One region of the Streptomyces sp. NBC_00554 genome, then DNA from elsewhere that is predicted to be linked to it. Evidence: riboswitches for the same ligand, from Rfam matches in the RefSeq annotation. Region 1 holds a riboswitch; each other region holds the start of a gene.

What was found. A riboswitch is a leader RNA that binds a small molecule or an ion and turns the genes downstream of it on or off. The one in region 1 is predicted to bind thiamine pyrophosphate.
Region 2: linked by a shared signal. The riboswitch ahead of thiC (phosphomethylpyrimidine synthase ThiC) and the one ahead of OG266_RS12135 (thiamine ABC transporter substrate binding subunit) in region 1 are both predicted to bind thiamine pyrophosphate.
Region 3: linked by a shared signal. The riboswitch ahead of thiO (glycine oxidase ThiO) and the one ahead of OG266_RS12135 (thiamine ABC transporter substrate binding subunit) in region 1 are both predicted to bind thiamine pyrophosphate.

What each region holds. Positions count from the first base shown of each region.
Region 1 covers NZ_CP107799.1:2,812,100-2,816,068, forward strand. Annotated here, with positions in the region: gene OG266_RS12130 (ABC transporter permease) at 1-902, opposite strand, end outside; gene OG266_RS12135 (thiamine ABC transporter substrate binding subunit) at 878-1,957, opposite strand; TPP riboswitch at 2,037-2,155, opposite strand; gene rlmN (23S rRNA (adenine(2503)-C(2))-methyltransferase RlmN) at 2,190-3,296, opposite strand; gene OG266_RS12145 (phosphatidate cytidylyltransferase) at 3,377-3,969, opposite strand, start outside.
Region 2 covers NZ_CP107799.1:5,121,444-5,125,412, reverse strand. Annotated here, with positions in the region: gene OG266_RS22470 (VWA domain-containing protein) at 1-647, opposite strand, end outside; gene thiC (phosphomethylpyrimidine synthase ThiC) at 756-2,558, opposite strand; TPP riboswitch at 2,551-2,707, opposite strand; gene OG266_RS22460 (YibE/F family protein) at 2,779-3,969, shown strand, end outside.
Region 3 covers NZ_CP107799.1:7,466,347-7,470,315, forward strand. Annotated here, with positions in the region: gene pknB (Stk1 family PASTA domain-containing Ser/Thr kinase) at 1-15, opposite strand, end outside; gene OG266_RS32885 (thiazole synthase) at 232-1,026, opposite strand; gene thiS (sulfur carrier protein ThiS) at 1,030-1,242, opposite strand; gene thiO (glycine oxidase ThiO) at 1,239-2,462, opposite strand; TPP riboswitch at 2,460-2,573, opposite strand; gene OG266_RS32900 (hypothetical protein) at 2,626-3,030, shown strand; gene OG266_RS32905 (NAD(P)/FAD-dependent oxidoreductase) at 3,139-3,969, shown strand, end outside.

The DNA.
Region 1 (3,969 bases):
CACTGCCCGACCCCGCGCGGCCTGCGTGCGGTCACCTCCGGGGACACCAGACGCAGAGCGGTCTCCCGACGCCGTACGGTCCGGGCGTGCACGGCGAGGATCGCGCCCACCGCCACGAACTGGATGATCGTCAGCACCGCCGCCGTGGAGAGGTCGAAGATCTCCGAGGTCTGCCGGTAGATCTCGACTTCGAGGGTCGAGAAGGTGGGACCGCCGAGGATCTGCACGACACCGAAGGAGGTGAAGGTGAAGAGGAAGACCATCAGCGCGGCGGCGGCCACGGCCGGGCTCAGGGCCGGCAGCGTCACCTTGCGCCAGGCCGCGAGTCGGGAGGCGCCGAGCATCCGCGCGGCCTCCTCCTGACGCGGGTCGAGCTGCGACCACAGCCCGCCGACCGTGCGGACGACGACCGCGTAGTTGAAGAAGACATGCGCGAGCAGGATCGCCCAGACCGTCGTGTCCAGTCGTACGCCCCACAGCTCGTCCAGAAGCCCGCCCCGGCCGACCAGCGCAAGGAACGCCGTACCGACGACGACCGTCGGCAGCACGAACGGCACGGTCACCACCGCCCGCAGAACCTGCTTGCCCCTGAAATCGAAGCGCGCGAAGACATACGCGCCGGGGAGCGCGATCAGCAGCGTGAGCGCCGTCGACGCGAGCGCCTGCCAAGTGGTGAACCACAGGACGTGCCGGATGTCGGACTGCGCGAGCACATCCCAGATCCGCCCGAACTGCCAGACCCCGTCGACCTTGAGACCACGGGCCACGATCGCCGCGACCGGGTAGGCGAAGAAGACGCCGAAGAACGCGACGGGCAGGGCCATGAGCCCGAACCGCGCCGCGTCTCCCCGACGGGACTTCTTACGCGCCCGGGGCGTTACTTCAGTACGAGCGAGGTCCACGACTTGACCCACTGGTCACGGTTGTCGGCGATCTTGGCGGGGGCCATGGTCTCGGGGTCCTTGGCCTGCGGACCGAACTCCGTGAACTCGGCCGGCACCTTCGCGCCCTCCACCACCGGGTACACGAACATGTTCAGCGGCATGTCGTCCTGGAACTGCTTCGTGATCAGGAAGTCGATGAGCGCCTCGCCGCCCTTGGTGTTCTTCGCGTTGCTCAGCAGCCCCGCGTACTCGACCTGCCGGAAGCAGGTGCCGGTCGCGACGCCGGTCGGCGCGGTCGTCGGCTTCGGGTCGGCGTAGATGACCTCGGCGGGCGGCGAGGAGGCGTACGAGACGACGAGCGGCCGGTCCGCCTTGGCCTTCTTGCCCCCGGCCGAGCCGGAGAACTCCTCGTTGTACGCCTGCTCCCAGCCGTCGACGACCTTGACGCCGTTGGCCTTGAGCTTCGTCCAGTAGTCCTGCCAGCCGTCGTCGCCGTACTTCGCGGCGGTCCCGAGCAGGAAGCCGAGGCCGGGCGAGGACGTGGAGGCGTTCTCGGTGACGAGGAGGTTCTTGTACTCGGGCTTGATCAGGTCGTCGAAGGACTGCGGCGGCGTCAGCTTGTGCTCGCTGAAGTAGGCCTTGTCGTAGTTGACGCAGATGTCACCCGAGTCGATGGGCGTGACCCGGTGCTTGTCCTCGTCGACCCGGTACTCCGGGAGGATCAGGTCCGAGCCCTTGGCCTCGTACGACTGGAACAGCCCGTTGTCGAGCGCGCGGGACAGCAGGGTGTTGTCGACGCCGAAGAAGACGTCGCCCTGCGGATTGTCCTTGGTGAGGATCGCCTTGTTGACGGCCTGCCCGGCGTCGCCGTCCTTGAGGACCTTGACGGTGTACCCGGACTCCTTCTCGAAGGCGCTCAGCACGTCCTTGGAGTAGGTGAAGGAGTCATGACTGACGAGGGTGACGGTCTTGGAGTCAGCGTCACTGCTCCCGCTGCCGGACGAGCCGCACGCGGACAGCGTGACCAGCCCCAGGCCGACAACGACGGCCGTGATCGTCCTCTTCTTGCTCACTGATTTCCTCCTGGGATGACCAGGAAGAGACGCGGCCCTGCCCGGGAACCCCTGAGAGTTCCCGGGCAGGGCGCAACAGCTTGAGTATTGACCGAACTTCCTACCCAGAATGACCTGGGCAAGGTTCTGAGGGTCTGCGGCCCACCGGTGACCCGGCTACCGCACTCTCAGCGCTGTGGCGCTCCCCTGTCGGAATATGAAGATGTGGATTGTGCGGTTGTTCCCAGCCAGGTTACCGCTCGGTGGCCGCGAGCTGACCGCAGGCCCCGTCGATCTCCTGACCACGGGTGTCCCGGACGGTGACCGGCACCCCGTGGGCCGCGATCGCCTCGACGAACGCCTTCTCGTCCTCGGGCCGCGAGGCGGTCCACTTCGAACCCGGGGTCGGGTTCAGCGGGATGAGATTGACATGCACGGGCTTGCCCTTGAGCATCCGCCCGAGCCGGTCACCACGCCACGCCTGGTCGTTGATGTCCCTGATCAGCGCGTACTCGATGGAGAGCCGGCGCCCCGACTTGGCCGCGTACTCCCAGCCGGCGTCCAGCACCTCCCGCACCTGCCACCGCGTGTTCACGGGTACGAGGGTGTCGCGCAGCTCGTCGTCCGGCGCGTGGAGAGAAATGGCGAGGCGGCACTTGAAGCCCTCGTCGGAGAACCGGTTGATCGCCGGGACAAGCCCGACGGTCGACACGGTGATGCCACGCTGCGAGAGGCCGAGCCCGTCGGGCTCGGGGTCGGTCAGCGCACGGATCGCGCCGACCACCCTCTTGTAGTTGGCGAGCGGCTCACCCATGCCCATGAAGACGATGTTGCTGAGCCGCGACGGACCGCCCGGGATCTCCCCATCCCTGAGCGCCCGCATACCGTCCACGATCTGGTGCACGATCTCGCCGGTGGAGAGATTCCGGTCCAGCCCGGCCTGCCCGGTCGCACAGAACGGGCAGTTCATCCCGCACCCGGCCTGCGAGCTGATGCACATGGTCACCCGGTCCGGGTACCGCATCAGCACGGACTCGACGAGCGTGCCGTCGAAGAGCCGCCACAGCGTCTTGCGCGTGGTCTCCTGGTCGGTCGACAGATGCCGCACGACCGTCATCAGCTCAGGAAGCAACGCCTCCTGAAGCTTCCCGCGCGAGGCGGCCGGGATGTCCGTCCACTCCGCGGGGTCGTGCGCGTACCGCGCGAAGTAGTGCTGCGACAGCTGCTTGGCACGAAACGGCTTCTCACCGATCGCGGCAACCGCCTCTTTACGCTCGGCAGGCGTGAGATCGGCGAGATGCCGCGGCGGCTTCTTGGCTCCGCGCGGGGCGACGAATGTGAGTTCTCCGGGCTTAGGCATGGCTGTACCAGTGTCGCAGACATACGGAGGGGGACTCGCCGCCCTGTGGACAACGAGCCCCCAACCGATAAAACCGCAGGTCAGCCGGACCCGACGAAGATCACCAGCAGCAGCCACACGACCGGAGCCGTGGGCAGAAGCGAGTCCAGCCGGTCCATGATGCCGCCGTGGCCCGGCAACAGCGTGCCCATGTCCTTGATGCCCAGGTCCCGCTTGATCATGGACTCGCCGAGGTCACCCAGCGTGGCGCTGGCCGCGACCGCGAGGCCGAGGAGCAGGCCCTGCCACCAGGTGCCGTCGTCGATCAGGAACTCCATGCACAGCGCGCCCGCCGCCATCGCGAAGGTGACCGCTCCGACCAGGCCCTCGCGGGTCTTGCCGGGGCTGATGCGCGGCGCGAGCTTGTGCTTGCCGAAGCGCCAGCCGATCGCGTACGCGCCGGTGTCGCTGACCACGGCGAGCAGCAGGAACGTGAGCACCCGCCAGGAGCCGTCGTCGGCCGTGAGCATCAGCGCGACGAAGGTGGCCAGGAACGGGATGTAGAAGGCCGCGAAAACGCCGGCCGTGACGTCCTTCAGGTAGCCCTCGGGGGGCTCCGTCATACGCCAGACCAGGATGGCCAGTGCGGTGAGCGCCATCGCCACCCAAGCGCCCTCGGCACCCCGGACGTAAC
Region 2 (3,969 bases), 2.3 Mb from region 1:
GCTGAGGGCGTTGGCGCAGGCGTGGGCGTGGGAGCGGCCGGCGGCGTAGCCCTTGCAGTGGGAGTCGCAGCGGCCGCCGGGGCGACGGTCGGCGAGGCTACGGCGGCCTCCGGCTCCTCATCCACACTGATCCCGAAGTCGGTGGCCAGGCCCGCGAGTCCGGACGCATACCCCTGTCCGACCGCACGGAACTTCCACCGACCGCCCCGCAGATACAACTCACCACCGATGAACGCCGTCTCCGTCGTGGCCTCCATCTCGAAGTACGCGAGCTCGTCCCGCGTCCCGGCGTCGAGCAGCCTCAGCGTCAGCCCGGACAGCTCACCGAAGGTGCCCCCGTCGGCCGAGGCGCACAGGACGACCCTCTCGATGTCCGGCTCCAGGGCACGCAGGTCGACCTCGACCGTGTCCGTCGTGGCCCCGGCGTCCTGCCGCTTCCCGAGATGACGTACGGCACGGGAGGCGTGCTGCGGCTGGTTGTAGAAGACGAAGTCCCCGTCGTCCCGCACCCGTCCACCCGCACCGAGCAGCAGCGCGGAGGCATCGGCGTCCGGCGCACCGGACCCCCCGGACCAGCCGAGCACCACGTGTACGGCCCCGGCCTCGACAGGAAGATTGGCACCCTTGCTCATGGATGTGGATGTCATGCGCCCAGTCTGCCGAGAGAACCCGGCACCGGAGCCGTCCGATACACATACGCGCACAACTCCGCGCATCGGACGACCCCGGCCACCACACCCCTCGTACGCGCGGCCTCAGTCCGCCAACGGCAGATAGACCCGATTGCCCGCGGCGGCGAACTCCTTGGACTTCTGAGCCATACCCTCCTCGATCTCCGTCTGCGTGCCTCCGTGCTCGCGTCGGATGTCGTGCGAGATCTTCATGGAGCAGAACTTCGGCCCGCACATGGAGCAGAAGTGGGCCGTCTTGGCCGGCTCGGCCGGCAGTGTCTCGTCGTGGAACTCCCGTGCCGTGTCCGGGTCGAGGGCCAGGTTGAACTGGTCCTCCCAGCGGAACTCGAAGCGGGCGTCGGACAACGCGTCGTCCCATACCTGCGCACCTGGGTGCCCCTTGGCGAGGTCGGCTGCGTGGGCGGCGATCTTGTAGGTGATGACGCCGGTCTTGACGTCGTCACGGTTGGGCAGGCCCAGGTGCTCCTTGGGCGTGACGTAGCAGAGCATGGCCGTGCCCCACCAGGCGATCATCGCGGCACCGATGCCGGAGGTGATGTGGTCGTACGCAGGCGCGACGTCCGTCGTCAGCGGGCCGAGCGTATAGAACGGAGCTTCATCACAGATCTCCTGCTGAAGGTCGATGTTCTCCTTGATCTTGTGCATCGGGACATGTCCCGGGCCTTCGATCATGGTCTGAACATTGAAACGCTTCGCGATCGTGTTGAGTTCCCCGAGCGTCCTCAACTCCGCGAACTGCGCCGCGTCGTTGGCGTCCGCGATCGACCCGGGCCGCAGCCCGTCGCCGAGCGAGTAGGTGACGTCGTACGCCGCGAGGATCTCGCAGAGCTCCTCGAAGTTCTCGTAGAGGAAGCTCTCCTGGTGGTGCGCCAGGCACCAGGCCGCCATGATCGAGCCGCCGCGCGAGACGATGCCGGTCTTGCGGTTCGCGGTCAGCGGCACGAACGGCAGGCGCACGCCCGCGTGGACCGTCATGTAGTCCACGCCCTGCTCGGCCTGCTCGATGACCGTGTCCTTGTAGATGTCCCAGGTCAGCTCCTCGGCGCGGCCGTCCACCTTCTCCAACGCCTGGTAGAGCGGAACCGTGCCGATGGGGACGGGGGAGTTGCGCAGCACCCACTCGCGGGTGGTGTGGATGTTACGGCCGGTGGACAGGTCCATGACCGTGTCGGCACCCCACTTCGTAGCCCAGGTCATCTTGTCCACCTCCTCCTCGATCGAGGAGGTCACCGCGGAGTTGCCGATGTTGGCGTTGACCTTCACCAGGAACCGCTTGCCGATGATCATCGGCTCGATCTCCGGGTGGTTGACGTTCACGGGCAGCACCGCGCGACCGGCGGCGATCTCCTCGCGTACGACCTCGGCGTCCACGTTCTCGCGGACCGCCACGAACTCCATCTCGGGCGTGATCTCGCCGCGACGGGCGTACGCGAGCTGCGTCACAGCCAGTCCGGAGCGGCCCCGGCGCGGCTGGCGCGGCCGCCCCGGGAAGACCGCGTCGAGGTTGCGGAGACCTCCGCGCGGTGAGGTGTGCTTGATCCCGTCGTCCTCGGGGCGGAGCGGGCGCCCCGCGTACTCCTCGGTGTCGCCGCGGGCGATGATCCAGTTCTCGCGCAGCGGCGCCAGACCCCGGCGCACATCGGTGTCGACGGTCGGATCGGTGTACGGGCCGGAGGTGTCGTACAGCGTGACGGACTGCCCGTTGGTGAGGTGCACCTGACGGACCGGCACCCGCAGGTCGGGGCGCGAACCCCCGACATACGCCTTGTGCCAGCCGATGGACTGCCCGGCCTCGCCGTTCTGGGACGGTGCGGAAACCCCGTCCGTCTGGCTGGAGGCAGGCGTGCGTGCGTCCTTGTTGGTCATGAGACCTACTCCCTACGCCGGCATTACCCGGTAACAGGTTCGGCGGTCGACGCAGCGGCTTCCGTCTGCCGATGTTTCATGTGAAACATCGCTACGACGAAGGTCAGCGCCCTCTCAGCCCGGTGCTCCGAGCTCCCGCGTGTGCAAAGGTGCCTCCACGCTAGCGTCACATCGGGCGCGCTGAACAGTGGGCCCTGTCCGTTCTTGCGATGATCGGTCGGTGACCACGATGCAGCAGCCCCCGATTCCGCCGTCCGAGCCGCCCCACGGACATGGTCCTGGCGACGGCCACGGACACGGTCCGGGCGGTGGCGGAGGACCCGGCGACGGTCAAAGGCCGGGCGGCGGGCAGGGATCCGGTGGCGGGCACGGACCGGGCGACGGCCACGGACACTCGCACAGTCACAGCCATGGCCCCGCCGCTCCCGTCTCCAAGCATCTGCGCAAGGTCATCGGCGCGGTGCTGATCCCCTTCGCCGCCGCGGTCGTCGTGGGTCTCGTGGTGCTCTGGCCGGGCGGCGCCCCGGGGCACGAGCGCACCGGTGTCGGTTTCGACCGGCAGACCCAGCAGGCGACGGTCACCAAGGTCGACAAGGTGGACTGCGATTCCGTGAACGCCTCGGGGGAGACGCCGACCGGCGACACGTCCACCGCCGAGGGCTCCTCCGCGCAGCAGCAGGCGACGGGCGACTGCAAGAAGGCGACGATCCGGGTCGACACCGGCGACGACAAGGGCCGTACGTTCACCGAGATCGTCCAGCCGGACCAGTCACGCCAGTTGCACGAGGGCCAGAAGGTCGTGGTCGCGTACGAGCCCTCCGCGCCCAAGGACTTGCAGTACTCGGTCACCGATGTGAACCGCAGGATCCCGATGACGGTGCTCGCCGGGATCTTCGCGCTGGTCGTCGTGGTCGTGGGGCGGATGCGCGGCGTCATGGCGCTGATCGCGCTGGCCGTCAGCTTCATGATCCTGACGCTCTTCATCCTGCCCGCGATCCTGCAGGGCTCGAACCCGCTGGTCGTGGCGGTCGTCGGATCCAGTGCCATCATGCTGATCGCGCTCTACATGTGCCATGGGCTGTCGGCGCGGACCTCGGTGGCGGTGATCGGCACGCTGCTCTCGCTGCTGCTGATCGGGCTGCTCGGCTCCGGGTTCATCGACTGGGCGTCACTCACCGGGAACACCGACGACAACACCGGTCTGATCCACGGCCTTTATCCGTCCATCGACATGAGCGGTCTGCTGCTCGCGGGCATCATCATCGGTTCGCTCGGTGTGCTCGACGACGTGACGGTGACGCAGACCTCCGCGGTCTGGGAACTGCACGAGGCGAACCCTTCGATGGGCTGGCGCGGGCTGTACCGCGCGGGCATCCGCATCGGCCGCGACCACATCGCGTCGGTCGTCAAC
Region 3 (3,969 bases), 4.7 Mb from region 1:
AAGGGTCGTATCCACGCAGGTGAGTGTACGAGCCGCCACTGTCAGCCCCCACCCGTTCAGCCGATACCGGGGCTGTACTGAAGCCGACCTGTGACGCACGTCGCAGGACGGAGAACCACGCGGCAGCCGCCGACGGCGCGGGACCCCCACAGGAGACCCGCACCTTCCAACGGACTGGAAACGGGCGGTGCGCGGGCGGGGAAGTCCTGAGGCAGCAACCACGGACGGCAGTCAGAAGGCAGGCCGCTCCGGATCCAGCCGAGCCAGCCCCTCCGCAGGAGACGACGCCTCGGCGAGGTACCGCCGAGGAATCCGCCCCGCGCGATAGGCGAGCCGCCCCGCCTCCACCGCATGCCGCATGCCCTCGGCCATGAGCACGGGCTCCTGCGCCCGGGTCACGGCCGAGGCGAGCATCACACCCGCACACCCCAGCTCCATCGCGAGCGCGGCATCGGACGCCGTACCGGCCCCCGCGTCCAGAATGACCGGCACGCGCGCGTGCTCCACGATCAGCTGGAAGTTGTGCGGATTGCGGATCCCGAGCCCGGATCCGATGGGCGAGCCCAACGGCATGATCGCGGCGCAGCCGACGTCTTCCAGCTTCCGCGCGAGAACCGGGTCGTCGTTCGTGTAAGGCAGCACGGTGAACCCGTCGTCCACCAGCGTCTCCGCCGCGTCGAGCAGTTCGATCGGATCGGGCAGCAGGGTGCGCTCGTCGGCGATGACCTCCAGCTTGATCACGTCGGTGCCGAGAGCCTCCCGCGCGAGACGGGCGGTCAGTACGGCCTCCCCGGCGGTGAAGCACCCCGCCGTGTTCGGCAGCACCCGGATGCCGAGCCGGTCGAGCACGGACAGCACCGAACCGTGCACGGAAGCGTTTACGCGCCGCATCGCGACCGTCGTCAGCTCCGTGCCGGAGGCGACGAGCGAGCGCTCCAGGACGTCGAGGCTGGGCGCACCCCCCGTACCCATGATCAGACGGGACGAGAAGGATGTACCACCGAGGACAAAGGGATCGTCGGCCATGGGTCAGCCTCCTTGGACGGCGGTGAGGACTTCGACGCGGTCTCCCTCGGAGAGGGAGGTGGACGACCACTGCCCGCGCGGGACGACGGTTTCGTTGAGCGCGGCGGCGACGCCGGACGGGGCCGGGGTGAGCGCCGCGACGAGCGTGTCGAGAGCGGTTCCCGCGGCGATCCGCTGCCGCTCTCCGTTGACGAAGACGCTGACGAGGAGGTTCATGCGGGCTGCTCCGTGAGGGCCGGGCTGAAGCGCTTGGGGGTGAAGGGGCGTGCCACTTCCGGGAGTTCGCCGGTGGCCAGGGCATGCGCCAGCGCGTCACCGGTGACGGGGGTCAGCAGGACGCCGTTGCGGTAGTGCCCGGTCGCCAGCAGGAGCCCGTCGAGTTCGGTGGGGCCGAGCAGCGGCGCGTTGTCCGGCGAGCCGGGGCGCAGTCCGGCGCGCGTCTCGGTGAGCGGCAGCTCGGTGATCCCGGGGACCAGCTCATGGGCGTCGCGCAGCAGCTCGTACACGCCGCCCGCGGTCACCGTCGTGTCCCAGCCCAGCTCCTCGTTGGTCGCGCCCACGACGAGCTCGCCGTTCTCACGCGGCACGAGATAGACATGGCTGCCGCGGACGACGGCACGCACGGTCCGGCTCAGGAAGGGCGCGTACGGCTTCGGCACGGTCAGCCGCAGCACCTGCCCCTTCACCGGGCGCACGGGTGGCAGTACGGCTTCGGGAACGCCCGCGAGGCGCCCGCTGAGGCTGCCCGCGGCGAGGACCACCTGCTCCGCCGACAGCTCCGTGCCGTCGGCGGTGACGACTCCGGCGGCCCGGTCCCGTACGACGGTCAGGCGCTCGGCCCACGTCCGGTGGAACACCACTCCGGCCCGCTCGCACGCCGTGACCAGGGCCTTGGCGAGCCGGCGCGGATCGACCTGGTGGTCGCCGTCGACCCGCAGTCCGCCGCGTACGCCGGGCGCGAGCATCGGTTCGAGGCGGCGGCACTCACGCCCGCTGAGCCACTCCGAGTCGAGCCCCGACTGACGTTGCAGGGCGTGCAGTTCACGCAGGTGGGCGCGGTCGTCGGCGTCGAGTGCGACGGCCAGGGTGCCGCACCGGCGGTAGCCGAGGTCCTGGCCCGTCGCCTCGGTGAGCTCGGCGACGAAGTCCGGGTAGCGGTCCGCGGAGGCGAGGTTGAGGCCCAGCAGGGTCTGCTCGCCGTAGTGCAGTTCCGTGACGGCGGCGAGCATTCCGGCCGCGACCTGCGCGGCGCCACCGCCGGGCTCGGGGTCCAGGAGCGCGGTAGTGAACCCGCGCTGCGCGGCCCGCCAGGCCGTCACAAGACCGATGATTCCGCCCCCGATGACAAGGACGTCCGAGGTGCCCGAAGACTGGAATGCAAGAGATGCGAGAGATGCGTCTGATGTCTGGGATGTGTCTGACGGTGTACGCGACATGGGCGTCCAGCCCCTCCCTTCGCCGGCATGACCCGGATCAGGTTCGTACGGTCGGAGGCCGTCCCAGCCTCCCTCTCAGCCCGGTGCGTCCGGACTCCCGCGAGTGCTTTACGTTGGCCAGCCTAGCCCGCTGCGGTATGTCTCAGTAAGGGAGCCCGCGTCCATGGCCCGTTCGCTCGACGGCCTCGTCCTGTCCCCGGTTGCCGACCAGGCACCAGGTCAGGTGGGTACCCGCACCCGGTTCACCTACCACGAGCGGAACGGCGAGATCTGGGCCGACTACGCGGGCGGCGATGTCGTACGCGGGCATCTCCTGGGTACCCGCGAGGGTGACCGTCTCGACTTCCGGTACGTGCAGTTGAAGCGCGACGGCAGCACCTCCTCGGGGCATTGCGTGTCCCGCGTGGCGGAGCTGCCCGACGGGCGCGTGCGGCTGGAGGAGACCTGGGAGTGGGAGTCGCAGCGAGGCAGTGGGACGAGCGTCGTGGAAGAGGTCGGGCCGAGCGACGTGGACGAGGCCGGGACGAGCGGCGCAGGTCAGGACGGGCGATGTGGAACAGGTCACTGAGCACGCCCGCTGACTGACAAATCGTCAGCTGTCTATGGTGATCAGGTGACCGAGAAGACGCGGGTTCAGGAACGGACGGTACGGCAGGTCGTCGTCGTGGGCGCCGGCATGGCGGGCGTGCAGACCGCGGTCGCCCTGCGAGAACAGGGCTTCGACGGCGGTGTGACGCTGATCGGGGCGGAACCGCACCAGCCGTACGACCGGCCACCGCTGTCCAAGGCCGTGCTGCTCGGCAAGGCCGAGGGCTCCGCCTTCGACATCGACTTCGAGGCACTGGGCATCGAACTGCAGCTCGGCCGCGAGGCGCTCGGCGTCCGCCCCGAGGACCATGAGCTGGACACCGCCACGGGCCCGGTGCCCTACGACGTCCTGGTCGTCGCGACCGGCGCCGAACCGATCCGGCTGCCGGGCGCGGAGGGCGTCCCCGGGGTCCATCTGCTGCGCACCCTGGACGACGCCGAGCGGCTGCGTCCGGTGCTCGCCCAGCAGCACGACATCGTGGTGGTCGGGGCGGGCTGGATCGGCGCAGAGTTCGCCACGGCGGCGCGTGACGCGGGGTGCGTGGTGACCGTCGTCGAGGCCGCCGACCGGCCGCTCGCCGGGGCGTTGCCCGCCGAGGTCGCCGAGCCGATGGCCGCCTGGTACGCGGACAGCGGGGCCGAATTGCGCACGCACGCGCGCGTGGAGCGCATCGAGCCCGGCGCGGTGGTCCTGGACGACGGCTCCCGGGTGCCCGCGGACGCCGTGGTCGTCGGCATCGGCGCGCGCCCCGCCACCGCCTGGCTCAGCGGCTCGGGCATCGAGCTCGGCGCCCACCGCGAGGTCGTGGCCGACGACCATCTGCGCACCTCCGCTCCGGACGTCTACGCGGTCGGCGACTGCGCTTCCTTCCCTTCGGGCCGGTACGAGGACCGCCTTCTGGTCCACCACTGGGACAAC